Regions from separate parts of the Pseudomonas anguilliseptica genome, predicted to be linked through region 2. Evidence: predicted binding sites of a transcription regulator. Region 2 holds the regulator's gene; each other region holds the start of a gene.
The links. The regulator sigma-54, encoded in region 2, starts transcription at its own class of promoters, with help from an activator protein. The targets are predictions, from matches to a motif close to ANTGGCATNNANNTTGCTNT.
Positions count from the first base shown of each region.

Region 1 (10,251 bases), 450 kb from region 2:
ATGTCGAGTACCTCGAACTGGTCAATTAAATCGCCTCATCATGCGCCCGCGTCAGCCCGAGGCTCTGCTTCGGGCTGACGCCGTTGTGCCAACCGTAACTATTGAGAGTGAAGCGCCATGCGAGATCATTTCACCCTGAAGCGCCTGTTGCTGAGCCTTGTTGTGCTGGCGTTGCTGCTGCTTGGTCTGTTTGCTCAGGAGTACCGCCTGTTTGAACGGGCCTGGTTCAATGTGCAGCAATGGCAGTTGGCGGGTAACGGGCAGCAGGGCTCAATGCTGTTGTCGGATTATCAGGTGGACCTTGAGGCCAAAGTGATCGAAGGCCTGAATGATGACGTCTCGGCGCTGACCTACGACCCGGATCGCAACAGCCTGTTTAGTGTAACCAACCACAAGTCGCAGCTGATCGAGCTGTCGCTGGATGGCGAGCTGCTGCGACGGATTGACTTGCATGGTTTTGGCGACGCCGAGGCAGTCGAGTACATCAGCCCTGGCTTGTACGTGATCACCGACGAGCGTTTGCAGCGCTTGATCAAGGTGCGGGTGGATGATGCCACCACGGAACTGCATGCCGATCAGGCGCAGCAGTTTTCGCTAGGCATCGGCCTGAATGGCAACAAGGGCTTCGAGGGTCTGGCCTATGACTCGGCCGGGCAGCGCCTGTTTGTCGCCAAGGAACGCGACCCGATGCGTATCTACGAGATTCACGGCTTCCCTCAGAGTGATCCGCAGCGCCCTTTCGCGGTGCACGTGGTGGATGATCAGAAGCGCGATGCCGGGTTGTTTGTGCGCGATCTCTCCAGCCTGCAGTTTGATGAGCGCAGCGGTCATCTGCTGGCGTTGTCCGATGAGTCGCGCCTGGTGCTGGAGCTGAATGTCGAGGGTAAGCCGATCAGCAGCCTGTCACTGCTCGGTGGGCGCAATGGCCTGACCCGCAGCGTGCCCCAGGGCGAGGGCATCGCCATGGATAACCAGGGCGTGCTTTATCTGGTCAGCGAGCCCAACCTGTTCTATCGCTTCAAGAAGCCAGGCGCTTAGGTTGTGGCGTGAAGGCTGCGGCCGTCGGTTGCAGCAGGCGCGCGGTTTTCCACTCAAAACCCAAGGTCAGGCCGATAGCGGCGCAGGCCAGGCCGCCGGCCAGCCCCCACCATACGCCTTCTGCGCCCCAGCCCAGCGGGAAGGCCAGCGTCCAGGCCAGCGGCGCGCCAACGGCCCAGTAGCAGCCGAGGCCGACCCAGAAGGTGGTCTTGGCGTCCTTGAGGCCGCGAATTGCGCCCATGGCGATGGTCTGGATGCCATCGAAGAACTCGAACCAGGCGGCAATCGCCAGCAGCGCCACGGCCATGCCCACTACCTCGGCATAGGCGCTGTCACTGTGGTCGAGGAACAGCCCGACCACCCAGTGCGGCGCCAGCCAGAACAGGCAGGCGAAACCCAGCATGCACAGCGCGCCCAATCCCAGGCCCAGGCGACCGGCCTGGCGTGCCTGCAGCAGGCGGCCGGCGCCGAAGTGCTGACCGATACGGAAGGTCACTGCGTAGGAAATCCCCACCGGCACCATAAAGGCCACGTACACCGACATGATCGCGATCTGGTGCGCCGCCAGCTGGGTGCTGCCCAGTGCGCCCATGCACAACGCGGCAAAGGCAAACAGCCCGGACTCCACCGCATAGGTGCCGCCAATCGGCAGGCCCAGGCGCAGCAGCTCTTTCAGCTCGGTCCAGACTGGCCGCAACAAGCCGCGCCACAGCGGATAAGGGCTGTAGGCGCTGTGGTGCAGCACATGCCAGGCCAGCAGCAGCGCCATGACATTCATCACCAGGGCGGTGACCAGGCCGATGCCGGCCAGACCCAGCGGAGGCAGGCCGAACCAGCCCTTGATCAGCGCATAGTTGAGGATGAAGTTGGCTAGCGCGCCGCCAATGCTGATGGCCATCACCGGGCCAGGGTGGCCGATGGCGCTGGTAAAGCCGCGCAGGGCCATAAAGCTCATATAGCCGGGCAGGGCAAACACCAGGGTTGAAAGAAACTGCATGCCGCCTCTGACGTTCTCCGGCTGCTGGCCGAAATACAGCAGCGCCGGGCCGAGGTTCCACAGCGCCAGGCCGGCCAGCAGCGCCAGACCCCAGCCGAGCCACAGGCCGTTCTGCGTCAGCCGGGTCACTCCGGCGGCGTCTTGCGCGCCGTGACGGATCGCCACCAGATTGCCGACCGAGGCAATCACCCCAACGCAGAAGATCGACACAAAGGAATAGCTGGCCGCGCCCAGGCCGCCGGCCGCCAGAGTCGCAGGGCCAAGCAGGCCCATCATCATGGTGTCGGTAAACACCATCAGCACATGTGCCAGTTGCGCAGCAATCAACGGCCCGGCGAGTTTCAGAATGGCGCGTAGCTCGCTGCGAAGGGATTGCGGCATGATGAGTTCTACTCAGGCAGAAGGCTTGCCCGGGTAGTCCGAACAAGCAGAGAATGCGCCTATTCTCATAAGCCAACTGCGGCAGCACAAAAGGATAATAGCGATGACAGGCATGACTATTACTCATGGCTTGCGTGCATGAGCCAGCGCTTGCCGCCGCTCTATGCCCTGCGCGCCTTTGAAGCCGCGGCGCGGCACAGCTCCTTTACCCGCGCCGCCGAAGAGCTGGCGATCACCCAGAGTGCGGTCAGCCGGCATGTGCGCACTTTGGAGGAGCACTTTGCTTGCCGCCTGTTCGAGCGCCGTGGCCGCAGCCTGCAGCTCACTGAGACAGCGCGCATGCTGCTACCCGGGCTGCGCGATGGTTTCGAGGCGTTGGAGCGGGCCTGCAACACCCTGCGTGTCGACGACACGGTGCTGCGCCTGAAGGCCCCGTCGACCCTGACCATGCGTTGGCTGCTGGCGCGCCTGTCGCGCTATCGCCTGAGCAGCGCCAGTGAGGTGCAATTGACCAGCGCCTGGATGGACGTGGATAAGGTGGACTTTCTGCATGAGCCGTTCGACTGCGCCGTGCTGCTCAGTCAGGGCGACTTCCCGGAGGAGTGGGAGAGCACCGAGCTGTTTGCCGAATGGTTGATTCCGGTCTGTGCGCCTGAATCCTTGAGCGAACAGCCCTGGGATCTGCCACGTCTGCAGGCCGCCGAATTGCTGCACCCGACGCCAGACCGCCGTGACTGGCGGCAATGGCTGCAAGCGATGGGCCTGGCCGATCAGGTGCCGCTCAAGGGCGGTCAGGTATTCGACACCTTGGAACTGGGCATGGTGGCGGCGGCGCGTGGCTATGGCGTGTCGATCGGTGATCTGGTGATGGTCGCCGAGGATGTCGCCCAGGGTCGGCTCGGCCTGCCATGGCCCAGCGCGGTGCACAGCGGTTGCAGCTACTACCTGGTATGGCCAAAGGCGCGCCGAGGCCAGGAGCGCTTTCGCCGCTTGCGTGATTATCTGGTAGCCGATGTGGCGGCGATGCAGCTGCCTATGGTCGAGCGGGTGGAAAATCGGGCACGTAAGCGCAGTGGCGTGTAGAGCGTAAAAAATATTGGACTATCGTTTGTTAGCTTATCCAGATTAATACTTTTAAAACATAAGCTTGCTGCGATGTTTAGGTTGAATTGCCTGCTGTTTGTGGTCTGGTTTCTTAACAATCCGAGCGTATTTGTTTGACATATTTTACGGCTTTGGCAGACTGGCTTCAGTGTTGTGACTGCCAGATGAGCGTTTCTCGCGCATCTGATGCCGCTGCGGCGGGCATTTAGACAGGCGCAATCAGCCGTAAAACAGAAGGCGCGCGACAGCCGTCAGCCCTTCTGCACAACAACGGCAGCCAATTCCGGCTGCCCCAAGGTGATGTATGTCCAACAACAATACGAAACAGCGCCCAGGCGCGCGTAAACCGGTTGTCCTGATGTCCATGGGCGCGCAAGAGCGCAAAGGGCATGCCTATCAAGTCATGACTCACAAATACATAACCCCGCTGGTCGAGCTGTCGGGCTGTGTGCCGCTGCTGGCGCCCAGTTGCTGCGGCGCCGATGACATCGAACAGTACCTGTCGATGGTCGATGGCGTGTACCTGACCGGCGCGGGCAGCAATATCGATCCGGCCCTCTATGGCCAGGAAAACCTGACTCCGACCAAGGGCCAGGATAAGGATCGTGATCTGTTTGATATTCCACTGATTCGCGGCGCATTGGCCCGTGGTCTGCCGCTGTTTGCGATCTGCCGTGGCATGCAGGAAATCAACGTGGCCCTGGGCGGCGATATTCACCAGAAGGCTTACGAGGTCGACGGCATTGATGACCACCGCGAGGATTCAGACGATCCGGTCGATGTGCAGTACGCCGACAGTCATACCGTACAGGCGTTGCCCGGCAGTTGGTTTGCCGAGTTGATGGGTGATGCGCCGTTTGCGGTTAACTCGCTTCACGGCCAGGCGTTGGATCAACTGGGTGAGGGCGTCGAGGCGCTGGCCCATGCCGAGGATGGTCTGGTTGAGGCGATTCACCTGCCGGGCGCCGAGCAGTTTACCCTGGCGGTGCAATGGCACCCGGAGTGGCAGGCGGCGCAGAACCCGCATTCGGTGAAAATCTTCAAGGCATTTGGTGATGCCTGTCGTGAGCAGGCCGCTCGCCGCGAGCAGTAAGGGTTCTAGCTCCCTATAAAAAAAGCCCCGCATACGGGGCTTTTTTATGGCTGCGATTCAAGCGCCGCTGATGCTGGGGCGGTATTGCAAGGCTTCACCCAGGTGGCTGCGGTGGATATGCGCGGCACTGTCCAGGTCGGCCAGGGTACGCGCCACCTTCAACACCCGGTGGGCCGCGCGTAGGCTCAGGCCCAGGCGCTCGCAGGCGTTTTCCAGCCATTGACGGTCTTCGCCCTGCAGGCTGCAATGCTGCTGCACGCCATTGAGATCGAGGTGGGCATTGGCGCAGCCCTGGCGTGCCTGTTGCTGCTGGCGAGCCTGTACGACCTGGGCGGCCAGTTCGGCGCTACTTGGGCCGGGTTCGGCGTTGGCATCCAGCCGCGTGGTTTCCCGCGGCACGCTGAGGTGCAGGTCGATGCGGTCGAGCAGCGGGCCGGAGAGTTTTCCGCGGTAGCGCTGGATCTGCTCGCTGGAACAGCGGCAGCGCCCGGATGGATCGCCCAGGTGCCCGCAGGGGCAGGGGTTCATTGCTGCAACCAATTGAAACCGCGCGGGAAAGCGCACCTTGTCGCGGGTGCGGGCAATCACGATCTGCCCGCTTTCCAGGGGCTCACGCAGCACCTCCAAAACCTTGCGGTCAAACTCGGGGAGTTCATCGAGGAATAAAACGCCGTGATGAGCCAAGGTGATTTCCCCCGGTTGCGGGCGGCTGCCTCCGCCAACCAGCGCCGGGCCGGATGCGCTGTGATGAGGCGTTCTAAAGGGCCTTTGCGGCCAGGCACTTAGCGGCGTATGGCTGGCGACAGAATGAATCGCCGCTACTTCCAGCGCTTCGGCCTCATCCAGCGGCGGCAGCAGCCCCGGCAGGCGGCTGGCCAGAAGGGTTTTGCCGGTGCCGGGCGGCCCGGTAAACAGCAGGTTGTGCGAGCCAGCTGCCGCCACCAGCAGCGCGCGTTTGGCGGCGATCTGGCCCTGTACCTCGGCCAGATCGGGATAGGGCAGCACGTGGCGCAGCAAGCCCTGAGCCTGATAAGGCGCAATCGGCGTTTGGCCATTGAGGTGGGCGGCGACTTCCAGTAAGTGCTCGACGGCAATCACCGTCAGTCCGGACGCCAGGCTGGCTTCCTCGGCATTGGCCTTGGGCACTACTAAGGTGCGTCCGGCAGCGCGGGCAGCCAGTGCTGCGGGCAAGACGCCCTGTACTGGGCGAATCGCCCCGGACAACGCCAGTTCACCCAGGCACTCAAGCGGCTCCAGCGCGCTGCTTGGCACCTGTCCGCTGGCGGCGAGAATGCCCAGGGCAATCGCCAGGTCGAAGCGCCCGCCATCTTTCGGCAGATCAGCCGGGGCCAGGTTCAAGGTAATCCGTCTGGGCGGGAACTCGAAGGCGCAATTGAGGATGGCGCTGCGTACGCGATCCTTGCTTTCCTTGACGGCGGTTTCCGGCAAGCCGACCAGGGCCAGCGAGGGCAGTCCGTTGGCCAGGTGGGCTTCGACGGTGACGGCGGGGGCTTCAACTCCCACCTGGGCGCGGCTGTGGACTATGGCCAGGGACATCGATCACTCCTTGATCGGCTGATGCATCCGCTGCGGGCGTTACTCGTTGGTAGCTGGCGCGTCTGCGCTGCGCGCTTCCATCTCGGCGACCTTGGCTTCGAGGGCTTCCAGGCGCGCACGGGTGCGGGCCAGCACGACCATCTGGCTGTCGAATTCGTCGCGGCTGACCAAGTCGAGTTTGCTGAAGGCGCTTTGCAGTAGCACTTTGAACTGGGCTTCGAACTCGCCGCGCGGCAAGGGCGCGTCACCGTTGAACAGGCGCGAGGCATGGGTGGTCAGGGCGTCTAGCAGGGCTTTAGGTGGCAGCATGGTGAGGTTCCGTTTACAGGTGGCGGCAGTGTAGCACGCAGCTTTATCTGGCTTGCCGGGCGGGTCCGGAACGGCGTTGGCAGGTTCTGCACAGTTTTCGCGCGCTGCTTGGCGGGCCGTTGCACCGTTGTTGTGCGCTGGCGGTTGGCTAGTACCGGGCTAGAACGCCCGTTTGCCGGGTAACTGCATGAAATAAATCGGGTTTAGCTGTTCTGGCAAGCTTTCTGCTTTGTCTCCTGCGACGCATGCACCGATGCAGTTCCGGTGCGTCAGGCGAAGCGGGGAAGTGTTTCGTCGGGAGCGGTTGGTGAGCATCGGTGCCGCTGGGTCAGGGCTGCGATGCATTACAAAAGCCAGGCACTGCGCTTAGACTTGGGCCGGGTTCGTAATTCCTGGGGCAAGTCCACCATACACGGGAGAGAGTTACATGAAGCTAGTCACTGCCATCATCAAGCCGTTCAAGCTGGACGACGTCCGTGAGTCACTGTCGGAGATCGGCGTGCAGGGCATCACTGTCACTGAAGTCAAAGGCTTCGGTCGCCAGAAGGGCCATACCGAACTGTACCGCGGTGCTGAATACGTGGTCGATTTCTTGCCAAAAGTGAAAATCGACGTGGCCATCGCTGACGATCAACTCGATCGCGTGATCGAGGCCATCACCAAGGCTGCTAACACCGGCAAGATCGGTGACGGCAAGATTTTCGTTGTAAACCTGGAACAGGCGATCCGCATCCGTACCGGCGAAACCGGCACCGACGCAGTTTAAGCCTCCGAACGAACCCATGCCCCAGGAGTTAAACCATGACTCTGCGAAAAATCGCAGGGCTAGGAGCCCTTTTGTCTCTCGTTCCTGGCTTTGCCATGGCCGAAGAGGCAAGCCTGAACAGCGGCGACACCGCTTGGATGTTGGTCGCCACTGTACTGGTGCTGTTTATGACCATCCCCGGTCTGGCGCTTTTCTACGCTGGCATGGTGCGTTCGAAGAACGTGCTGTCGGTGTTGATGCAGTGTTTTGCAGTAACCGGGTTGATCAGCATTCTGTGGGTCGTTTACGGCTACAGCCTGGCCTTTGATACCACTGGCATGGAGCAGGGAGTCGTCAACTTCAACTCCTTCGTCGGCGGTTTCTCCAAAGCCTTCCTATCTGGTTTGACCCTGGACAGCCTGGTGGCTGGGATTCCAGAGAGCGTGTTCATCACCTTTCAGATGACCTTCGCCATCATCACCCCGGCGCTGATTGTCGGTGCCTTTGCCGAACGCATGAAGTTCTCGGCCATGCTGATCTTTATGGCGGTGTGGTTCACCCTGGTTTATGCGCCTATCGCGCACATGGTCTGGGGCGGTAACGGGGCGCTGATGTGGGACTGGGGCGTGCTCGACTTCGCGGGCGGCACCGTGGTGCACATCAACGCCGGTATCGCCGGTCTGGTGGCCTGTCTGGTGCTGGGCAAGCGCAAGGGTTTCCCAACGACCGCGATGCCGCCGCACAACCTCGGCTACACCCTGATCGGCGCAAGCATGCTCTGGGTCGGCTGGTTTGGCTTCAACGCAGGTTCTGCGCTGGCAGCCAACGGCAGCGCCGGTATGGCCATGCTGGTCACCCAGATTGCCACCGCTACCGCGGCGCTGAGCTGGATGTTCGCCGAGTGGATCACGCACCGCAAACCAAGCGTTCTGGGCATTGCTTCGGGTGCTGTGGCGGGTCTGGTGGCGATCACCCCAGCGTCTGGTACGGCGGGGCCGATGGGCGCTCTGGCGATTGGTCTGGCAAGTGGGGTGATCTGCTTCTTCTGCGCCACCAGCCTGAAACGCAAGCTGGGTTATGACGATTCCCTCGACGTGTTCGGCGTGCATGCCGTGGGCGGGATTGTCGGTGCCATTCTCACCGGGGCGTTCGCCGCACCGGCCTTGGGTGGCTTCGGTACGGTGGAGGACATTCCGGCGCAGTTGTGGATCCAGTTCGAGGGGGTGGCCTTCACAGTGGTGTACACCGCGGTGGTGACCTTCGTGATTCTGAAAGTGATCGACCTAGTAATGGGCCTGCGTGTCAGCGAAGAGGAAGAGACCATCGGTCTCGATCTCGCCCTGCATAACGAGCGCGGCTACAACCTGTAAGCACACGGAGCGCGTCCGGAGCCAACCCGGACGTCTTAACCGAATAGCGCTAAAAAGCGCACGGCAAGAGGTGAACCATGGACAACACAGCATTGACTGCATTGCAGTACGGTTTTGATACCTTCTACTTTTTGGTTTGCGGCGCCCTGGTAATGTGGATGGCAGCGGGTTTTGCCATGCTCGAATCCGGTCTGGTGCGAGCCAAGAACACCACTGAAATTCTCACCAAGAACATCGCCCTGTATGCAGTGGCGAGCATCATGTACCTGGTGATCGGCTACCACATCATGTACTCCAGCCCGGAAGGCGGCATCCTGCCAAGCCTGGGTTTCCTGCTGGGTGAAGAGAACAGCGTTGAGGCGGTTCTCGCCGGCGGTGACGATGCCCCTTACTACTCGGCGCGTTCGGACTTCTTCTTTCAGGTGGTGTTTGCCGCGACCTGCATGTCGATCGTTTCCGGTGCCGTTGCTGAGCGCATGAAGCTGTTTGCCTTCCTGGCTTTCGCCGTGGTCATGACCGGTTTCATCTACCCGGTACAAGGCTTCTGGAAATGGGGTTCGGGCTTCCTTAACGAAGCTGGCTTCCTCGACTTCGCCGGTTCCGGCGTGGTGCACATGGCTGGTGCTACTGCTGCTCTGGCTGGCGTACTGCTGCTCGGCGCACGTAAAGGCAAGTACGGCCCGAATGGCCAGGTCAACGCCATTCCGGGTGCCAACCTGCCGATGGCAGCGCTGGGTACCTTCATCCTGTGGATGGGCTGGTTCGGCTTTAACGGTGGTTCGCAGCTGAAGATGAGCACCATCGAAGACGCCAACGCCGTAGCCAACGTGTTTGTGAACACCAACATGGCGGCTGCCGGTGGCTTGATCGCTGCGCTGATCGTGGCGCGCATTCTGTTCGGCAAGGCTGACCTGACCATGGCCCTCAACGGTGCCCTGGCTGGCCTGGTGGCCATCACTGCCGAGCCGCTGACTCCGACTGCCCTGCAAGCAACCCTGATCGGTGGCGTGGGCGGCGTGCTGGTGGTGTTCTCGATCCTCGGTCTGGACAAGCTGAAGCTCGACGATCCAGTCGGTGCCATCTCCGTTCACGGTGTGGTCGGTATCTGGGGCCTGCTGGCTGTCTGCCTGACCAATAGCGACGCCAACCTCGGCGCACAGCTGCTGGGTATCGGTTCGATCTTCGCCTGGGTCTTCGTGGCCAGCCTGATCGTCTGGTCCATCATCAAACTGGTGATCGGCCTGCGCGTTACCGAGGAAGAAGAGTACGAAGGCGTGGATATCGCTGAATGCGGTATGGAAGCCTATCCGGAATTCACCAAGCGTTGATTTCCTCTGGTTTCAACAAGGGCGCCTAAGGGCGCCCTTTGTTTTTTCTGAACACCAATTGAAGGTTGTGGTTTTTCAGCATGTGCGCGGTTGTGATGGAGCGGCAACAGACCCTAGAATGCGCGCCGTTGAGCGCAGTTCGCCGATGCGCAGCGCTCAGCCCAAGGCAAGGCCACTGGAATTTTTATCAGCGACGTTAGAAAGCTGACGCAGCTGGGCTATAACTACTCTGCTTTTCGCAAGTCATGAGGTTGGAACATGAGCGACGAATATCTGGAACACGACGAATTAGAAGGCGCTGACGAAGACGAAGGCGAGGAGCTGGCTGC
Region 1 covers NZ_FNSC01000001.1:1,311,108-1,321,358, reverse strand. Annotated here, with positions in the region: gene BLW24_RS06410 (NirD/YgiW/YdeI family stress tolerance protein) at 1-29, shown strand, start outside; gene BLW24_RS06405 (SdiA-regulated domain-containing protein) at 118-1,038, shown strand; gene BLW24_RS06400 (NorM family multidrug efflux MATE transporter) at 1,019-2,416, opposite strand; gene BLW24_RS06395 (LysR substrate-binding domain-containing protein) at 2,555-3,499, shown strand; gene BLW24_RS06390 (gamma-glutamyl-gamma-aminobutyrate hydrolase family protein) at 3,825-4,613, shown strand; gene BLW24_RS06385 (YifB family Mg chelatase-like AAA ATPase) at 4,671-6,170, opposite strand; gene BLW24_RS06380 (accessory factor UbiK family protein) at 6,210-6,479, opposite strand; gene glnK (P-II family nitrogen regulator) at 6,907-7,245, shown strand; gene BLW24_RS06370 (ammonium transporter) at 7,281-8,594, shown strand; gene BLW24_RS06365 (ammonium transporter) at 8,672-9,922, shown strand; gene sutA (transcriptional regulator SutA) at 10,181-10,251, shown strand, end outside.
Region 1: glnK (P-II family nitrogen regulator) is a predicted target of sigma-54. The motif match lies at 6,691-6,710, and genes of this name have one in related genera.

Region 2 (10,251 bases):
GGCGTCACGCATAAACGCCAACAACAGCGACAGCCCGACGCTGCTGGATTTCTCCACACCCGCGCAATCAATCACGCACGCCACCGCCGGACTGACCCTAAGCAGGCGTTCACCTTGCTCACGCAGCGCCGGCGCGCTCAGGTAATCGAGCACGCCGATCAGGCTAAAAACGCCAGGCGACGCCTCACGGATACTGGCTTGACTCACGATGCATCGGCCCCTTGGCGGGCTTTGGCAACGGTCTCGGTCCAGTTGTCGATGACCTTGTCCAGATCGTTACGATTGTCCTGCATGGCCTGGGAGAACTGATCACGGAACAACTTGCCGACGTTGATGCCGTTGATGATCACGTTGCGCATCTTCCAGCTGCCATCGAGGCTGACCATGGTGTAGGACAGCGGATAAACCGTACCCTTGCCGTCCTTGATCTCCATATTTACCGAGGTGCGCTCAGGGTCCTGCTGGCCGCTGACCGGCAGCACGCGAATATCCTGGTTGTTGTATTCCAACAGGGCATTGCCATAGAACTGCATCAGGCTGCGCTTGAAGTTTTCCTGAAAGCGCTGCATCTGCTCGGGCGAGGCCTGACGCGAATAGCGCACCGTCATCACACCACGGGAAATCCCATCGACATCCACAACCGGACCGAGAATGTTGTTCAGGGCGTTGTAAAACGCGCCTGGATCGGTGCGGTACTGCTCCTTGTTAGCCTTGAGGTCGGCCAGCAGCGCAGTGGTGGTCTGCTGCACCACTTCATGAGCAGCCGGAGCTGCCAACGCCTGGAATGAGATGATGGCCAAGCAGATAAACAAACCGTTACGCAGCGTTTTGAACATGTCCATTACCTCTATTAATTAGCCTGGTCTTTGTTGACCGAATTGAGCAGGAACTTGCCAATCAGGTCTTCCAGCACCAATGACGACTGCGTGTCGTGAATGGTGCCACCATCGCGCAGCACTTCTTCTTCGCCGCCCACGCTAATCCCGATGTATTTCTCGCCCAGCAGACCTGCGGTCAGAATCGACGCAGTGGAGTCTGACCGCAGGTTATCCACGGCATCATCCAACACCATGGTGACGCGCCCCATATAGCTGTTGCGGTCCAGATCAATCGCCGTGACCTTGCCGATTGTCACACCAGCCATGGTCACTTTAGATCTGACAGTCAAACCGGCGATATTCTCAAAGTGCGCATACACCTTGTAGGTATTGTCGCTGCTGCCGACAGTCAAACCGCTGACACGCAAGGCCAGCAGTAACAAGGCCAACAACCCGGCCAACAGGAACAAGCCGACACCAATTTCCAGCGTGCGGTTCTGCATCAGAAATCTCCAAACATCAAAGCGGTCAGAATAAAGTCCAGCCCCAATACGGCGAGCGAGGCGTACACCACGGTTTTGGTGGTGGCACGACTAATCCCTTCCGAAGTCGGCTCACAGTCATAGCCTTGGAACACTGCGATCCAGGTCACGACAAACGCAAAGACCACGCTCTTGATCACACCATTGAGCACATCTTCGCGAAACGAAACACTGCTTTGCATATTGGCCCAGAACGAGCCCTCATAAACCCCCAACCAGTCGACGGCGACCATCGCACCGCCCCAGATACCGACCACGCTGAAGATCATCGCCAACAACGGCATCGAGATAAAACCGGCCCACAGCCGCGGGGCGACAATATATTTGAGCGGGTCGACGCCGATCATCGCCAGACTCGACAGCTGCTCGGTGGATTTCATATTGCCGATTTCCGCGGTCAGCGCCGAGCCGGCGCGACCGGCAAACAGCAAGGCTGTGACCACCGGCCCCAGTTCACGCAATAGAGTCAGAGCGACCATCTGCCCCACCGCCTGCTCCGAGCCGTACTTGGCCAGGATGCTGAAGCCCTGCAGCGACAGCACCATGCCGACAAAGATGCCGGACACAACAATAATGGCCAGGGACATCACCCCAACCGAATACAGCTGCTTGATCAGCAACTGAAAGCTATTGCCGGTCGAGCCACGACCAAACAGCGCGCGCAGCAGAAACAGCCCCGACCGCCCCAGCGTGGCGACTACATCAATACCGGCGCGACCGAACAGGCGCACCCGCTCGAGCACAGATGTCTTGCGCATCAGCGCCCCCCCAGAAGATCGTCGCGGTAATTGGCCGCAGGAAAGTGGAACGGTACCGGGCCATCGGGGATGCCCTGCATAAACTGACGCACACGTGGGTTATCCGACGCCATCAACTCAGCCGGCGTGCCCTGACCAAGCACCTGAGTGTCACCGACTACATAGATGTAGTCGGCAATGCTCGCGGTCTCCGCCAGGTCATGGGACACCACGATACTGGTGATCCCCAGCGCATCGCTCAGCAGACGAATCAGGCGCACCAGAACGCCCATGGCTATCGGGTCCTGGCCGACGAAAGGCTCGTCATACATGAGTATTTGCGGATCAAGAGCAATCGCTCGAGCCAATGCCACGCGCCGCTTCATGCCGCCCGACAGCTCATCAGGCATCAGCTCAAGGGCACCACGCAGCCCAACAGCCTGCAGTTTCATCAGCACGATGTCGCGAATCATCTCTTCCGGCAGCTTGGTGTGCACCCGCAGCGGAAAAGCAACGTTCTCGAACACGTCCAAGTCAGTAAACAGCGCACCACTCTGGAACAGCACACCCATCTGTTTGCGCATGTCGAACAAATCGTTGCGCGACAACGTCGGCAAATTCAGGCCATTGACCCAAACTTCACCCTGGCTCGGCTTGAGCTCGGCAGCGATCAAACGCAGCAGCGTGGTTTTGCCACAACCAGACGGCCCCATGATCCCGGTGACCTTGCCACGGGGAATGCGGATATCGATGTTTTTGAAAATATCCCGCTCGCCGCGTTTGAAGCTGACGTTCTTCAGCCCAACTGCATACGGGTTCTCGGCGCTCATCTGGACTCCTTGCTCAACGCTTGCCTGACTGACGTATCGCCCCGAACAAAGGGCACTACTGGTCGTCGAACGTACCGAAAATGGCCGCGAACTATACCATCGCGGCATTCCTCGCCCAAGACGGAAGGTGTTGCCGAAGATAAGCGCCGCACAGTTTCTGCAACCAACTCGCCACTGGAAATACTGGGCAGGCGCACCTTTACCGTTATAATCGGCAGCTTTTAGCCCGTACGCCGCAGAGAAGTCATGAGCCAGCCAACCGATCTGATCCAGTCAGCACAGCGCACCATCCGCCTGGAGCTCGAAGCCATCCAGGATCTGCTGGCGCGCATCAACGGTGATTTCGTACATGCCTGTGAGCTGATTCTCGCCAGCAAAGGCCGCGTGGTCGTGGTCGGCATGGGCAAATCCGGCCACGTCGGCAACAAGATTGCCGCCACCCTGGCCAGCACCGGCACCACGGCTTTCTTTGTGCATCCGGCCGAAGCGAGCCACGGTGATATGGGCATGGTCACCCGCGATGACGTGGTGCTGGCCCTTTCCAGCTCCGGCTCTACCGCAGAAATCGTTACCCTGCTGCCGCTTATAAAGCGCCTCGGCATCACCCTGATCAGCATGACCGGCAACCCGGAGTCGCCACTGGCCAAGGCCGCCGAAGTCAACCTGGACGCCCGCGTATCCCAGGAAGCGTGCCCGCTGAACCTGGCCCCGACCTCTTCCACCACGGTATCGCTGGTACTGGGCGACGCCCTGGCCATTGCACTGTTGGAAGCCCGCGGCTTTACCGCAGAAGACTTCGCGTTCTCCCACCCAGGCGGTGCGCTGGGCCGACGCCTGCTGCTCAAGGTGGAGAACGTCATGCACGCCGGCGAAAGCCTGCCACGCGTCAAGCGCGGCACCTCACTACGCGATGCGCTGCTGGAAATGACCCAGAAAGGCCTGGGCATGACCGTGGTGACCGAGGAAGACGGCCGCCTGGCCGGGATATTCACCGACGGCGATCTGCGCCGCACCCTGGATCGCAACATCGACGTGCGCCAGACCATTATCGATGACGTAATGACCGCCCATGGCAAGACCGCTCGCGCGGAAATGCTCGCGGCAGAGGCTTTGAAAATCATGGAAGACCACAAGATCAGCTCGCTGGTGGTGATCGACGACAACGATCTGCCAATTGGCGCACTGAACATGCATGACCTGCTCCGCGCTGGAGTGATGTAATGAGTACTGACCTGACCAGCCCCGACCTGCTACAACGCGCCCAAGCTATCAAGCTGGCCATTTTCGATGTCGACGGCGTACTTACCGACGGCAAGCTGTACTTCCTCGTCGACGGCAGCGAATTCAAGACTTTCAACACTCTCGACGGCCACGGCATCAAGATGCTGATCAACTCCGGCGTGCGTACCGCGATTATCAGCGGCCGCAAAACTCCAGTCGTAGAGCGCCGGGCGCAAAATCTGGGGATTCAACACCTGTATCAGGGCCGCGAAGACAAGCTGGTAGTTCTTGATGAGCTGCTCGGCGAACTGGGCCTAGACTATGCACAGGCTGCATACCTCGGTGACGACCTGCCCGATCTGCCAGTGATCCGCCGCGTAGGCCTGGGCATGGCAGTCGCCAGCGCCGACGGCTTTGTTCGCCAACATGCCCACGGGATTACCCGCGCTCGCGGTGGCGAAGGCGCAGCCCGTGAGTTCTGCGAACTGATCATGCACGCCCAAGGCACCCTTGAAGCCGCTCAAGCCGCTTACCTATAGGCCCACCATGCCCCGCAAGTTATTCAATATTGTTCTGTTCGCCTTTGTAGCACTACTGGTGGCGGCGCTCGGCTACTGGAACCTCAACCCGGATGGCTTTAACGAGCAATCCCGCAGCACTGGGGCTGATAACGCCATCGACTTTTACGCCACCAACACCTACACCGTGCAATACCAGGCCGACGGCAAGCTGCACTACGAACTGACCGCCGACAAGGTCGAGCACGGCAAGGCCAGCGACATCACCCTGATGACCAGCCCGAATATGAACCTGTTCCGCGGCACTGAGCTGCCCTGGAAAATCCGCAGTGAGCGCGGTGAAGTGTCGCCAGGGGGGGCTGAGGTCGAGTTGATCGACAAGGTGCGCGTCGAGCGTACCGACGCCAAAGGCCGCCCGACCATCCTCACCACCAGCCGCCTGACCGTATTCCCCGAGAAGGAATATGCGCAGACCCAGCAAGCCGTTAGAATCGACGCGGCCAATGGGGTGACCACGGCAAAAGGAATGAAAGCGTACATGAATGACGGCAGGATGCTCCTGCTGTCCAACGTAAGAGGTCAGCATGAGGCTCGTTAACACCCTCCCCCTACTACTCAGCCTCAGCGCCGCACTCGGAAGTGTCAGCGCCTGGGCTCTGCCATCCGACCGCGAACAGCCAATCCGTATCCAGGCTGACAGCGCGGAGCTGGATGACAAGCAAGGCGTTGCTGTCTATCGCGGTGACGTAGTTATCACCCAGGGCACCATGAAGGTCACCGGCGACACCGTGACCATCACCCAGAATGCCCAGGGCGATGTCGAGGTATTTACCTCCGTCGGCAAGCCGGCCTACTACGAGCAACTGCCGTCAGCCGACAAGCAGATCGTCAAGGCCTACGGCCTGACCATCCAGTACTTTATGGCCAACGAGCGCGTGGTACTGATTGATCAGGCCAAGGTGATTCAGGAAGGCAACACCTTCGAAGGCGAGAAAATCGCCTATGACACCCAGCGCCAGATCGTCAACGCCGGCCGCGCCACAGGCACCAATGTCACTGCGCCACGTCCGCGCATCGACATGGTGATCCAGCCGAAGAACAAACCAGCCGACCAGCAGGCGCAGTAATAATGGCCACATTGAAAGCCCAGCACTTGGCCAAGAGCTACAAAGGCCGTCAGGTCGTGCGCGACGTCAGCTTGAGCATCGACAGCGGACAGATCGCCGGCCTACTTGGCCCCAACGGGGCCGGTAAGACCACCTGCTTCTACATGATCGTTGGCCTGGTTCAGGCCGACCAGGGCCGCGTGCTGATCGACGATCTCGACGTCAGTCATCAGCCCATGCATGGCCGCGCTCGCGCCGGTATTGGCTACCTGCCGCAGGAAGCCTCGATATTCCGCAAACTAAGCGTGGCCGACAACATCATGGCCATCCTGGAAACCCGCAAGGACCTAGATGGCGCTGCACGCCGCAAGGAACTTGAGGGGCTGCTGCAGGAATTCCATATCAGCCATATCCGCGACAACCTTGGCATGAGCCTGTCTGGTGGTGAGCGCCGCCGCGTGGAAATTGCCCGCGCTTTGGCGACCAACCCCAAGTTCATCCTGCTCGACGAACCCTTCGCCGGTGTCGACCCGATTTCCGTGGGCGATATCAAGCAGATCATCCATCACCTCAAGGCCAAGGGCATCGGTGTATTGATCACCGATCACAACGTGCGCGAGACCCTGGATATCTGCGAAACCGCCTATATCGTCAGCGATGGTCAACTGATTGCAGAGGGTGATGCCGAGACTATTCTGGCCAACCAGACAGTCAAAGAAGTTTACCTGGGGCATGAGTTCCGGCTGTAACCACAGCTTTTCTCAAGCCGGCTGCAGCCAAGGCTAGGCAAAACCCTTAAAGTCAGGCATATAATTTGCTTCCTAGTGGCGCTTTTTTGAAAACGCCCTGTAGTGGATTGCGCACAGACGCCGGTAAATAAGGTCTGCAATGAAACCATCGCTAGTCCTGAGAATGGGCCAGCAGCTGACGATGACGCCGCAGCTGCAACAGGCCATCCGCCTGCTCCAACTGTCGACCCTGGATCTGCAGCAAGAGATCCAGGAGGCCTTGGAGTCCAACCCGATGCTCGAACGCCAGGAAGATGGCGATGATTTCGACAATTCGGACCCTATGGCCGATGGTGCAGAAAGCGCCAGCCCCAGCGAACAGCCCGAAGCGCCCTATCAGGAAACCAACTACCAGGAAGCCACGCAGACCGTGGACAACCTGGAAGAAGGTGATTGGGGCGAACGTATTCCTAATGAGCTGCCCGTCGATACCGCCTGGGAAGACATCTACCAAACCAGCGCCAGCAGCCTGCCCAGCAGCACCAATGACGACGACGAGTGGGATTTCACCACACGCACCTCCAGCGGCGAGAGCCTGCAAAGCCACCTGCTATGGCAGCTCAACCTGGCGCCTATGTCCGACAAGGATCGCCTGATTGCGGCCACCCTGATCGACTGCATCAATGACCAGGGCTACCTGGAGGAAAGCCTGGAAGAAGTCGTCGAAGCCTTCGATCCGGAACTGGATATTGAGCTCGACGAAGTCGAAGCCGTGCTGCACCGCATCCAGCAGTTCGAGCCTACCGGCATCGCCGCGCGCAACCTGGGCGAGTGCCTGCTCCTGCAACTGCGCCAGCTGCCGGCGAAAACCCCATGGCTGAGCGAAGCCCAGCGTCTGGCCAGCGACTACCTTGATCTTCTCGGCAGCCGCGACTACAGCCAGCTGATGCGCCGCATGAAGCTCAAGGAAGATGAGCTGCGCCAGGTTATCGACCTGATTCAAAGCCTCAACCCGCGCCCTGGCTCGCAAATCGAATCCAGTGAGCCGGAATACGTGGTGCCCGATGTAATCGTGCGCAAACACAACGAACGCTGGCTGGTGGAGCTCAACCAGGAAGCTATGCCACGCCTGCGGGTCAACGCGCAGTACGCCGGTTTTGTGAAGCGCGCCGACTCCAGCGCCGACAACACTTTTATGCGTAACCAGCTGCAAGAAGCGCGCTGGTTTATCAAAAGCCTGCAAAGTCGTAACGAAACTCTGATGAAGGTTGCCACGCAGATCGTCGAACATCAGCGTGGTTTCCTCGACTACGGCGATGAGGCGATGAAACCCCTGGTGCTGCACGATATTGCTGAAGCTGTGGGCATGCACGAGTCGACTATTTCGCGGGTGACCACACAGAAATTTATGCACACCCCGCGCGGTATTTACGAGCTGAAATATTTCTTTTCCAGCCACGTCAGCACCTCCGAAGGCGGCGAATGCTCGTCCACGGCGATCCGCGCCATCATCAAAAAACTGGTCGCCGCGGAAAATGCGAAAAAGCCGTTGAGTGACAGCAAGATCGCTGGTTTACTGGAGGCACAGGGCATTCAAGTAGCCCGCCGCACGGTCGCCAAGTACCGTGAATCCCTCGGAATAGCGCCTTCCAGTGAGCGCAAACGATTGATCTAAGGCGGCACGAAGAAGGAAGACAGATCGCACTGCACAGAACACTCCCGGCCACGCCTTTTCGCAAAAGCAGCCATACTGCCAACAAGCAATTAGCGGCCGTGCCAGGCTCGTTCTGTCAGAGTCTTCCACGCCAAAGTGTTCCGGCGGCAGGCCTCTCGCCTGCCTCTTACACACGGCAACAAGGAGAAAGCGGTATGCAAGTCAACATCAGTGGACACCAGCTGGATGTGACCGACGCCCTGCGCGACTACATCGCCGAAAAACTCGGCCGATTGGAGCGCCACTTCGACAAGATTACCAACGTGCAAGTCACCATGGAGGTCGAGAAGCTCAAACAGAAAATCGAAGCGACCCTGCACATTGCCGGCGGCGAAGTCGTCGCCAATGCCGAACATGAAGACATGTACGCAGCCATCGATCTACTGACTGATAAACTCGACCGACAACTCATCAAACACAAGGAAAAACAGCTCGACCGTCAACAGGGCGCTATGGCCCGCTGACATCGTCTATCTCCTATGATCCGACTTGAAACCATCCTGCCCCCCGGCCGTTCCCTGGTGAACGTGCCGGGCGGCAGCAAAAAACGTGTCCTCGAACAGATTGCCAACCTGGTGGCGCGCGAGCTGCCTGACCTGGATGGCCAAGACATCTTCGAAAGCCTGATTGCCCGGGAAAAACTAGGCTCGACCGGTTTCGGTAATGGCATTGCCATTCCGCACTGTCGCCTGCCCGGTTGCACCGCGCCGATCAGTGCCTTGCTGCGCCTGGACTCCGCCGTAGACTTCGACGCCATCGACGGCGCGCCTGTGGACCTGCTGTTTGTCCTGCTGGTGCCCGAAGCGGCCACCGATGCTCACCTAGAGCTGCTTCGGCAGATCGCCAGCATGCTAGACCGCAGCGATGTGCGCGCCAGCCTGCGCCAAGCCGAAAGCAGCGAAGCCCTGTACCAGGTGGTCGTGGACGTACAAAGCCAACTCAACCGAGCCTGAGCATGCGCCTGATCATCGTTAGCGGTCGCTCCGGCTCCGGGAAGAGCACCGCCCTCGATGTACTTGAGGACAACGGTTTCTACTGCATCGACAACCTACCGGCCGGCCTGCTACCTGAACTGGCCGAGCGTGCTCTGCTGCACACAGAGCTACTGCACCCACAGGTCGCAGTGTCGATTGATGCACGCAACCTGCCGAGCCATCTCAAGCGCTTTCCCGAGCTGCTTGACGAAGTTCGCGCACGGCATATCAAGTGTGATGTGATCTACCTGGATGCTGACGAAGAAACCCTGCTCAAGCGTTTCTCGGAAACCCGCCGACGTCACCCACTGACCAACGAGAGCCGCTCGCTGGCGGAAGCCATCGCCGATGAAAGCCTGCTGCTCGGGCCGATAATCGATCTGGCCGACCTAAAAATCGACACCACCCACCTCAATCTGTATCAGCTGCGCGACAGCCTCAAGTTGCGCCTGCTCAATCAACCTGAGCCCGGCACTGCGTTTCTGATTGAGTCCTTTGGCTTTAAACGCGGCATGCCGGTGGATGCTGATCTGGTATTCGATGTGCGCTGCCTGCCCAATCCCTATTGGAAGCCGGGCTTGCGCGATTTCTCTGGGCTCGACCAGCCGATAGTCGACTACCTCTCGGCCCAGGCCGATGTCGAGGACATGTACCAGGACATCCTCGCCTACCTGACCAAATGGCTACCACGCTTTGCTGCCAGCAACCGCGCCTACGTTACGGTGGCGATTGGCTGCACCGGCGGCCATCACCGCTCGGTGTACCTGGCCAACCGCTTGGGCGAAACCCTCAAACCCATCCTGAAAAACGTTCAGACTCGCCACCGCGACCTCAGTTAAGGAATTGCCGCGATGCCCGCCTGCGAAATCACCATTATCAACAAGCTTGGCCTGCACGCCCGCGCAGCGGCCAAGTTTGTCGGCGTCGCCGGGCGTTTTCCCTGCCAGGTCAAGGTCGGCCGCACCCCTGAGAGCCTGGTCGACGGCAAAAGCATCATGGCGGTGATGATGCTCGCTGCAGGCAAAGGCACCGCCGTGTACCTGCACACCGAAGGTGAGCAAGA
Region 2 covers NZ_FNSC01000001.1:863,976-874,226, forward strand. Annotated here, with positions in the region: gene BLW24_RS04130 (STAS domain-containing protein) at 1-207, opposite strand, end outside; gene BLW24_RS04135 (MlaC/ttg2D family ABC transporter substrate-binding protein) at 204-836, opposite strand; gene mlaD (outer membrane lipid asymmetry maintenance protein MlaD) at 851-1,321, opposite strand; gene mlaE (lipid asymmetry maintenance ABC transporter permease subunit MlaE) at 1,321-2,118, opposite strand; gene BLW24_RS04150 (ATP-binding cassette domain-containing protein) at 2,118-2,927, opposite strand; gene BLW24_RS04155 (KpsF/GutQ family sugar-phosphate isomerase) at 3,174-4,148, shown strand; gene BLW24_RS04160 (KdsC family phosphatase) at 4,148-4,687, shown strand; gene lptC (LPS export ABC transporter periplasmic protein LptC) at 4,695-5,264, shown strand; gene lptA (lipopolysaccharide transport periplasmic protein LptA) at 5,251-5,793, shown strand; gene lptB (LPS export ABC transporter ATP-binding protein) at 5,796-6,521, shown strand; gene BLW24_RS04180 (RNA polymerase factor sigma-54) at 6,661-8,175, shown strand; gene hpf (ribosome hibernation-promoting factor, HPF/YfiA family) at 8,370-8,678, shown strand; gene ptsN (PTS IIA-like nitrogen regulatory protein PtsN) at 8,694-9,167, shown strand; gene rapZ (RNase adapter RapZ) at 9,170-10,027, shown strand; gene BLW24_RS04200 (HPr family phosphocarrier protein) at 10,040-10,251, shown strand, end outside.

Region 3 (10,251 bases), 3.5 Mb from region 2:
AAAGCGTTTCAAGCCGAGTACGAGATCAGCGATGAGCGTCTGCATATCGCTGAAGGCCCGGCCGATGTGCTGATTCCTCAGACGGCGCATCGACTCAATGCTGGCGTGACGGTGATCGGCACTGTGGCGCGTACCGGGATTTCCGGCGCACTGATCGGCAATACCGCCGAGGTAATTCTCGACTCGCTGGAAAGCGACATTCTGGTACTCAAGCCAGATGACATCATCACCCACCTGGAAGAGCTGGTCGCCCAGCGCTAACCCTTCTGCCGCGTAACGAAAAAGCCGCCTGAACAGGCGGCTTTTTCGTTTGAAGATGGCTTCAGACTCTTATCTCAAGTCCTTCAAGCAGAAAACGCGGCGCGATGTAGCGCTCGTAATGCGCCTCGGACAGCAGAAAGAACTCGCGATCAATCGCATCGCGCAGCTCCGGCAGGCCCCAGCTGCGAAACTCTGGCAGCAGCACCATGCCATAGGCCTCCAACTGACTGATCACTCGTGCGCCACGGGCGATCAGTTGATAGGCCCAGCAATACGGTGACTGTTGCGGGACAAAACGGATCTTGCGCTGCTCCAGCTGCATTCGCAGACGATCAGCATCGAAAACCTCCAGCTTAGCCGCCATCACCTGCACCAACAGCACCTCCAGGCGCAGCCAAACGGCACGCTTTTCCTCATCGTTATAGCCGTTCCAGTTGATCACCTCATGGTGGAAGCGCTTACAGCCACGGCAGACCAGATCACCGTAAACAGTGGAGCACAGGCCGACACAAGGGGTTTTGATACGTTGGTTGGACATAACGAAAGGCATGGGTACTGGCGGATAAGGCGGCATCTTAGCCCTTTGTCTAAGGCAGATCACCCCCAGATAAACAGGGCCTTTGGCTTAACTTTATCAAAGCTTTCCAGTAGAATTGGCCGGCCTTTTAGAGGCAGCAACGTCCGTTGGAAGCTGTTTTCAAAGCGTCACGAGCACAGTCAATCCTGCAGGTTCGATGTTGGTGCCGACCCTTGAACCACCCTTCAAGTGTCTGCACCAGCCCTCATCCAGCCCGTCCTGCCGGCGTAAAACTTTGAAAACAGCTTCTGCAAGAAAGCAGCGCAACCTCGGCTGAGCGGCCCATAAAGCCACGAAGCGCCTGGTTTGTTGCTTTCTGGATCGCGTCCCGGACAACCCTTTGGGACCACTGATGAGGGTAATAACTGTGCTTGAAGCCTATCGCAAACATGTAGCAGAGCGTGCCGCTCAGGGTATCGTGCCCCAGCCGCTGAACGCCGAACAAACCGCAGGCCTGATCGAGCTGCTGAAAAACCCGCCAGCCGGCGAAGAAGCTGTTCTTCTCGACCTGATCACCAACCGCGTGCCGCCAGGCGTCGACGAAGCTGCCTACGTCAAGGCCGGTTTCCTCTCTGCCCTTGCCAAAGGCGAAGTCACTTCCCCACTGATCAGCAAGCAACACGCTGTTGAACTGCTCGGCACCATGCAAGGCGGTTACAACATCGCCACCCTGGTTGAGCTGCTCGACGACAGCGAACTGGCTGCCGTGACTGCCGAGCAACTGAAGCACACCCTGCTGATGTTCGACGCCTTCCACGACGTCGCTGAAAAAGCCAAGAACAGCAACGTTCACGCCAAAGGCGTACTGCAATCCTGGGCTGACGGCGAGTGGTTCAAGAACCGCCCGACCCTGGCCGACAAGATCAGCCTGCGCGTATTCAAGGTCACCGGCGAAACCAACACCGACGACCTGTCCCCAGCTCCAGATGCCTGGTCGCGTCCGGATATCCCGCTGCACGCCCTGGCCATGCTGAAAATGGCCCGTGACGGCATCGTGCCGGACGAGCAAGGCGTAACCGGCCCGATGAAGCAGATCGAAGCCATGCGCGGCCAAGGTTTCCCGATTGCCTACGTCGGTGACGTAGTCGGTACCGGTTCCTCGCGTAAATCCGCCACCAACTCGGTGCTGTGGTTCTTCGGCGACGACATCCCTAACGTGCCAAACAAGCGCGCAGGTGGCTTCTGCTTCGGCAGCAAGATTGCACCGATCTTCTACAACACCATGGAAGATGCCGGCGCTCTGCCAATCGAATTCGACGTTTCCAACATGCACATGGGCGACGTGATCGACCTGTACCCGCATGCTGGCAAAGTCTGCAAGCACGGCACCGACGAAGTACTGGCCACCTTCGAAATGAAGACCCCGGTACTGCTCGACGAAGTCCGCGCTGGCGGCCGTATCCCGCTGATCATCGGTCGCGGTCTGACCGAGAAAGCCCGTGCCGAACTGGGCCTGGGCCCAACCGACCTGTTCAAGCTGCCTGAGCCACCGGCTGCCAGCACCAAGGGTTTCACCCTGGCGCAGAAGATGGTCGGCAAGGCGTGCGGCCTGCCAGAAGGCAAAGGCGTGCGCCCTGGCACCTACTGCGAACCGAAGATGACCACCGTCGGCTCCCAGGACACCACTGGCCCGATGACCCGCGACGAGCTGAAAGACCTGGCGTGCCTGGGCTTCTCCGCTGACCTGGTGATGCAGTCGTTCTGCCACACCGCGGCGTATCCAAAGCCAATCGACGTCACCACCCACCACACCCTGCCGGATTTCATCCGCACCCGTGGCGGCGTGTCCCTGCGTCCTGGCGACGGCATCATCCACAGCTGGCTGAACCGCATGCTGCTGCCGGATACCGTCGGTACCGGTGGTGACTCGCACACCCGCTTCCCGATCGGCATCTCCTTCCCGGCCGGTTCCGGTCTGGTTGCCTTCGCCGCTGCCACTGGCGTTATGCCGCTGGACATGCCGGAGTCGGTACTGGTGCGCTTCAAGGGCAAACTGCAACCAGGCATCACCCTGCGTGACCTGGTGCATGCCATCCCTTACGTGGCCATCCAGAAAGGTCTGCTGACCGTCGAGAAGAAAGGCAAGAAGAACATCTTCTCCGGCCGCATCCTTGAGATCGAAGGTCTGGACGAGCTGACCGTTGAACAGGCTTTCGAGCTGTCCGACGCCTCGGCCGAGCGTTCCGCTGCAGGTTGCACCATCAAGCTGCCGGAAAAGGCGATTGCCGAGTACCTGCGTTCGAACATCACCCTGCTGCGCTGGATGATCAGCGAAGGCTACGGCGATGCCCGCACCATGGAACGTCGCGCTCAAGCGATGGAAGCCTGGTTGGCCGATCCGAAGCTGATGGAAGCCGACAAGGACGCCGAGTACGCCGAAATCATCGAAATCGACCTGGCCGACATCAACGAGCCGGTTCTCTGCGCACCGAACGACCCGGATGATGCTCGTCTGCTGTCCTCCGTTCAAGGCGAGAAGATCGACGAAGTGTTTATCGGTTCGTGCATGACCAACATCGGTCACTTCCGCGCTGCCGGTAAGTTGCTGGAAAAAGTCGAAGGCACCCTGCCGACTCGCCTGTGGCTGTCGCCGCCGACCAAGATGGACCAGCATCAGCTTACCGAAGAAGGCTACTACGGTATCTACGGCACAGCTGGCGCGCGCATGGAAATGCCGGGCTGCTCGCTGTGCATGGGTAACCAGGCACGCGTTGAGGCGAACTCCACCGTGGTTTCGACCTCCACCCGTAACTTCCCCAACCGTCTGGGCGATGGTGCCAACGTCTACCTGGCTTCGGCCGAGCTGGCGGCTGTTGCGGCCATCACCGGTAAACTGCCGACTGTTGAGGAGTACATGGACTACGCGAAGAAAATCGACACCATGGCTGCGGACGTTTACCGCTACCTGAGCTTCGACCAGATCGCCGAGTTCCGTGAAGCTGCTGCAAACGCCCAGATCCCTGCTGTTCAGGTCTAAGCGTTACCCGCAACAAGAAAGCCCCGCCTAGTGCGGGGCTTTTTATTTCCCATCGTACCCGCTTGCAGGCAGATGGCATATACCTTGCTCTGGCTTAAGTCATCAGGCCTTTCCAACGGCGGAAATGGCTCAAATAGACAATGGTGTCGTTCCGATCGCAGACTGAAGTCGGCGTTTGACACGGCACCTTTTTGTGTGGGCACAGGAAACGCACCATGAATGAGCACGACATCAGCCGCAGCGATACACCGGAAAAACCGGTACTGAATATCGGCTTTATGGCCCTCACAGACGCCGCATCGGTCATCGTGGCCGCCACCCAGGGCTTTGCTGAGAAGCATGGTTTGACCCTCAACCTGCAACGCCAGGCATCCTGGGCCACCTTGCGCGATAAGCTGCTGAGCGGCGAGTTAGATGCCGCCCACTGCCTCTACGGTTTGATTTATGGCGTGCAGCTGGGTCTTGGCGGGGCGCCAGCTACCGACATGGCGGTGCTGATGGGCCTGAATCAGAATGGTCAGAGCATCAACCTGTCGCCCGCTTTGCAAGCTGCTGGTGTGAGCACTGGCAGCGCATTGGCGCAACGCGCGCACCAGTCTGGCGCCAAACTGACCTTCGCCCAGACCTTCCCCACCGGCACCCACGCCATGTGGCTGAACTACTGGCTGGCCAGCCAAGGCATCCACCCGCTAAATGATGTCGACAGCGTCGTCGTTCCACCACCACAGATGCTCGCCCACCTTAAGGCCCGGCGTATCGACGGCTTCTGCGTTGGTGAGCCCTGGAGTGCCCAGGCAGTGGATGAACAGATGGGCTGCACCTTGACCACAAGCCAGGCGATCTGGCCCGACCATCCGGAAAAAGTTCTGGGTTGTACCCGCGAGTTTGCCGAACAGCACCCCAACAGCGCCCGCGCCCTGATCATGGCGGTGCTGGAAGCCAGCCGGTTTATCGATGAAAGCGAGGAAAACCAGCGCAGCACGGCGCAACTGCTCAGCGGTAGCGAGTATGTCGATGCGCCGCTGTCGGCGATCCAGCCGCGCTTTCTCGGCCAATATCAGGACGGTCTCGGCCACGCGTGGCAAGACGCCCATCCACTGCGTTTTCACGCAGGCGGCGCGGTCAACCAGCCCTACCTATCCGACGGCATGTGGTTTATGACCCAGTTCCGCCGCTGGGGCCTGCTGCGCGAAGACCCGGACTACCTGGTGATTGCCCGCCAGGTGCAACAACTCGACCTCTACCGCCAGGCCGCCGAGGCGCTCGGCATCGAGGTACCAAGCGACATGCGCAGCAGCCAGTTGCTCGACGGCCAGGTCTGGGATGGCAGCGACCCGGCCGGTTACGCACGCAGCTTTGCCCTGCACGCCCTGGCGGATGCATCTATCGGCGCCCAACAGGAGGGCCGCTGACATGCTGCGCATCCTGCTGATCAACGACACTGCCAAGAAAGTCGGCCGCCTGAAAACCGCCCTGACCGAGGCCGGCTTCGAAGTCATCGATGAATCCGGCCTGACCATCGACCTGCCGGAGCGGGTCGAGGCAGTTCGCCCTGACGTGATCCTGATCGACACTGAATCACCCAGCCGCGATGTGATGGAACAGGTGGTGCTGGTCAGCCGCGATCAGCCGCGACCGATTGTCATGTTCACCGACGAGCACGATCCCGGCGTAATGCGCCAGGCGATTCAGAGCGGCGTCAGCGCCTATATCGTCGAGGGCATTCATGCCCAGCGCCTGCAGCCGATTCTCGACGTGGCCATGGCGCGTTTCGAGAGCGACCAGGCGCTGCGCGCACAACTGCAGGCCCGCGATGCCCAGCTGGCTGAACGCAAACGCATCGAATTGGCCAAGGGCCTGTTGATGAAGATGAAAAGCTGCGACGAGGAACAGGCCTACACCCTGATGCGCCGCCAGGCCATGAGCCGTCAGCAGAAACTGGCGCAGGTGGCCGAACAGATCATCGCCATGCACGACATGCTCGGCGACTGAAACAAGCAGCGGCGCCCGACCTACGGGCGCCATAACTGTACCGGTCAACCTTGCACTGTTACCCCATCAGTACCGTAGCAACTTCAACTGTACGGCTCACTTCCTACAACTGTGTATCTGCGCTAGCAGGCCCTGACTGGCTAAGGTGAAGGCATCATCGCCCACCGCCGAGAGTGCCATGCCCACCTCCCATGAAGAACGCCAGCTACTGGCCGAAGCGGATCGCCGCGCCCTCGGCTATTACGATGGCATCGACAGCCGTCCGGTCTACCCCTCACCCACCGCCATAGCCGCACTACAGGCATTCGAGCAGCCACTGCCCGAACAGGGCCTGAATGATCTGGAAGTGCTACGCCAGCTGGATGAGATCGGCTCGCCCGCCACCGTGGCCAGCAACGGCCCGCGCTACTTTGGCTTCGTCATCGGCGCCGCCCTACCCGCAGCCGCCGCAGCGGAACGCATGGTGCTGGCCTGGGACCAGTGCGCTTCCTCCTTCGACAATGCGCCGGTCGCCGATGTGCTGGAGCGCACCGCCGGACGCTGGGTACTGGATGCTCTCGATCTGCCGCGTAGCAGCGCCGTCGGCTTCGGCACCAGCGCCACCGCCTGCACCCTGGCCAGCCTGTCGGCCGCGCGCCGCGCACTGCTGGCGCGCAAAGGCTGGGACTTCGATGGCGATGGCCTGATTGGTGCGCCGGAAGTGCGCGTAGTAGTTTCCGCCACCTGCCACATCACGGTGAAGAAGGCCCTTCGCATCCTCGGTTTCGGCATAAACCGGCTGATTGTCGCCCCCACCGGCGCCCAAGGCCGCATCGACCCGGCGCAGCTGCCGGCTCTAGATGACCTGAGCATCCTCTGCCTGCAAGCCGGCGAGGTGAACACCGGCGAATTCGACCCGTTCGCCGAGCTGATCCCCAGAGCCAAGGCCGTCGGAGCCTGGGTGCATGTCGACGGCGCCTTCGGCCTATGGGCCCGCGCCTCCTCTTCTGCGCATCTGGCCACTGGCGTGGAGCTGGCCGACAGCTGGACCTGCGACGGCCACAAGTGGCTAAACACCCCCTACGACGGCGCCATGACCATCTGCCGTGATGCCGATGCCCTGGCCACGGCGATGAACAGCGACGCCGCCTATGCCAGCGCGAGCAAAGACGCGCAGAAGAACCTGACCCTGGAGTTCTCCCGCCGCGCCCGCGGCGTGGCGATCTGGGCGGCACTGGCCAGCCTCGGCCGCGATGGCCTGCGCGAACTGATCGACCGGCATATTCGCCAGGCCGGTCGGCTGGCCGAGCGCCTGCGCGATGGCGGTTACCCCGTACTCAACCGTGTAGTACTCAATCAGGTACTGGTGCGCGGCGATAACGACGCACAGACCGTGGCCATTCGCGAAGCGGCGCAGGCCAGCGGCGAAGTCTGGTTCGGCCCGACAATTTGGCAGGGCCGCCCGGCCTTTCGCCTGAGCGTCTCGTCGTGGCGCACCATGGATGCCGATATCGAACTGCTGGCCGATTTGCTGCTGCGCCTGAAACGACAGATTCCGACCTGAAACCAGCGTTGCTATGGGGCTCGACAAAGCTCTGCAGCAGCGCTTATCTTCGCCGCCTGGCCAGCGCACTGGCCAACGTCGCTCGGACGGTTCCGGGCGCTTACGTATCCGAGGAAAGCATGGCTGACCAAGCTTCGCGCCGCTTTGCGCGCATAGATCGACTCCCCCCCTACGTTTTCAACATCACTGCCGAATTGAAGATGGCCGCGCGTCGCCGTGGCGAAGACATCATCGACTTCAGCATGGGCAACCCGGATGGCCCTACGCCGCCGCATATCGTCGAAAAACTGGTGCAGGTCGCCCAGCGTGAAGACACCCACGGCTACTCCACTTCCCGCGGTATCCCGCGCCTGCGCCGCGCCATCTCGCGCTGGTACAAGGACCGCTACGAAGTCGAGATCGACCCGGAAAGCGAAGCCATCGTCACTATCGGTTCCAAGGAAGGTCTGGCGCACTTGATGCTGGCCACCCTGGATCATGGCGACACGGTACTGGTACCCAACCCCAGCTACCCGATTCATATCTACGGCGCGGTAATCGCTGGCGCACAGGTGCGTTCGGTACCGCTGATTCCCGGCGTGGACTTCTTCGCCGAGCTGGAACGGGCGATTCGCGAGTCGATCCCCAAGCCGAAGATGATGATCCTCGGCTTCCCCTCCAACCCCACTGCACAGTGCGTGGAGCTGGACTTCTTCGAGCGCGTGGTGGCTCTGGCCAAACAATATGACGTGCTGGTGATCCACGACCTGGCCTACGCCGATATCGTCTACGACGGCTGGAAAGCCCCGTCGATCATGCAGGTGCCGGGCGCCAAAGACATTGCCGTGGAGTTCTTCACCCTGTCCAAAAGCTACAACATGGCCGGCTGGCGCATCGGCTTCATGGTCGGTAACAAGGAGCTGGTCAGCGCCCTGGCGCGGATCAAGAGTTACCACGACTACGGCACCTTCACCCCGCTGCAGGTGGCGGCGATTGCCGCGCTGGAAGGTGATCAGCAATGTGTGCGCGATATCGCCGAGCAATACCGCCAGCGCCGCAATCTGCTGGTCAAAGGCCTGCACGAGCTGGGCTGGATGGTCGAAAATCCGAAAGCCTCGATGTATGTCTGGGCAAAAATTCCCGAGCAGTACGCGCAGCTCGGCTCGCTGGAGTTCGCCAAGAAGCTGCTGCTGGAGGCCAAGGTCTGCGTCTCGCCAGGTATCGGCTTTGACGACTACGGTGATGACCATGTGCGCTTTGCCCTGATCGAAAACCAGGACCGCACCCGTCAGGCGATTCGCGGGATAAAAACGATGTTCCGCGCAGACGGTCTGTTACCCGCCAAGAAGGCCAAGGCCGACGAGTAGCAAAAAGAGGGCACCTTAGGGTGCCCTCTTTCGTTTCAGCCGGAGTAATCCAGCACCGTCCAAACCTTGCTTAGACCACTGCTGATGACGCAGCCACTCTGCCCGAGTTGATTGTTGCTGTGCAGCGACATCAGGTTGGTCATGCCATCCGCCGCATCCGAGCGTTCGCTCAGCCACTGCACGCGGCCGCAGTTGGCCGTTTCAATCACATAACTGGCCGCCACGGCAGAATTCTCGCTCGGCTGCCTGATCACATCCACCACCGTGCCCTGCTCTTCCACGCGCTTTCCGTCGGATACCAGCACGGCCCAAGCCAGGCCGTTCTCAATCACCAGGTAGGTGCCATTGGCCCTGGGTTGCTCAAGCTGCGGCTGCGCACAGCCAGCCAAAAGACCCAACAGCACAATTGTCATCAGCATCTGTTGCATTGTTAGTGACTCCTCTGCAGTGCCTGTAGCCATTGGCTTTGCGGGCAGATGGCGCGAGTGATCGAGTAGGTGCCGGTTAAGGCCTTGGGCTTACTATTATCGAATACTGTTTATTTGTACAGTATTTTTCGATTACCCTTGGCTATGCCATCCAGCCAACCATACCGCCCGGCAGATCGGGCCCATACAAGGCATTAACAGGAGTACCCAGATGCTCGACGTACTGCAGCTGAAACACAGCGTAAACCGCATGCCTTTGGAAAAAGTCCGGGCCACAGTCAATGAATTGCAGCTTGAAGGCATCGTTACCGAGGGTAAAACGCCGTTTTCCCGAGTGCACTTCAACACCTGCTTTGCCGAGATCGAAGCCTTGCTGCAGCGCGCCGGCTATCACCGCCAGCTGGATGTAGTCGGTTATCAGGGCCTGGCCTATGCCATGTTCGACCCCTCGCGCTGGGAGGCGGTGGAGGTGCTGCGCTGGCTCAAGGAATTTGTCGAGGAAGCTCAGGGTAAATCGCTGTCCCGCTAAGCTAGCGGTACGCGATCAACACCTGGGCGCCCCCGGCACCAAGGCGAAGCAAAAGCGCTTGGCAGCAGTTAGCCATGCACAGCATTGGCTCGCAGAATCTGCGGCAGAGCGATATGGGCCAACTTCAGGAAGACATCGCCATGAAATTTGAACTTAAAGTTATTACTAGATACAGTAAGTAACTAACTGATTTATATAGATATATAAGCCTATTTATAAATCATTACTTACCGTCACAACACCATCCCAAACGCGCCGTAGCAGTCGCCAGCTAAAGCTGGCAAGCCCTTTGCTTATTCACCCTCAGGCACTAGCCAACACCCGTCTTCAGATCGCCAACGGCGGTGATCAGGACGAATTGACAAAGACGTCAAAGACACCCCGCCATTACTGGCGGCGATGTCTGCGACGTCTTTTTTCGTTTCTGGGACTTGAGGAAGCACTATGCGCAACTCCATTGCTCGCCGTTCACTACTGAAGAAAACGTTAACTGGCCTAGGCTGTGCCGCGGCCATGATGCTGTCACCGCTAAGCCTGCAAATGGCCCTCGCCGCTGAAGCGGAGAAAGACGAGCTGAAGTTTGGCTTTATCAAACTGA
Region 3 covers NZ_FNSC01000001.1:4,369,601-4,379,851, forward strand. Annotated here, with positions in the region: gene BLW24_RS21395 (universal stress protein) at 1-261, shown strand, start outside; gene BLW24_RS21400 (DUF1289 domain-containing protein) at 323-799, opposite strand; gene acnB (bifunctional aconitate hydratase 2/2-methylisocitrate dehydratase) at 1,206-3,815, shown strand; gene BLW24_RS21410 (CmpA/NrtA family ABC transporter substrate-binding protein) at 4,031-5,227, shown strand; gene BLW24_RS21415 (ANTAR domain-containing response regulator) at 5,229-5,807, shown strand; gene BLW24_RS21420 (pyridoxal phosphate-dependent decarboxylase family protein) at 5,986-7,350, shown strand; gene alaC (alanine transaminase) at 7,470-8,696, shown strand; gene BLW24_RS21430 (hypothetical protein) at 8,732-9,124, opposite strand; gene BLW24_RS21435 (transcriptional regulator) at 9,336-9,653, shown strand; gene BLW24_RS21440 (CmpA/NrtA family ABC transporter substrate-binding protein) at 10,167-10,251, shown strand, end outside.
Region 3: BLW24_RS21410 (CmpA/NrtA family ABC transporter substrate-binding protein) is a predicted target of sigma-54. The motif match lies at 3,887-3,906, and genes of this name have one in related genera.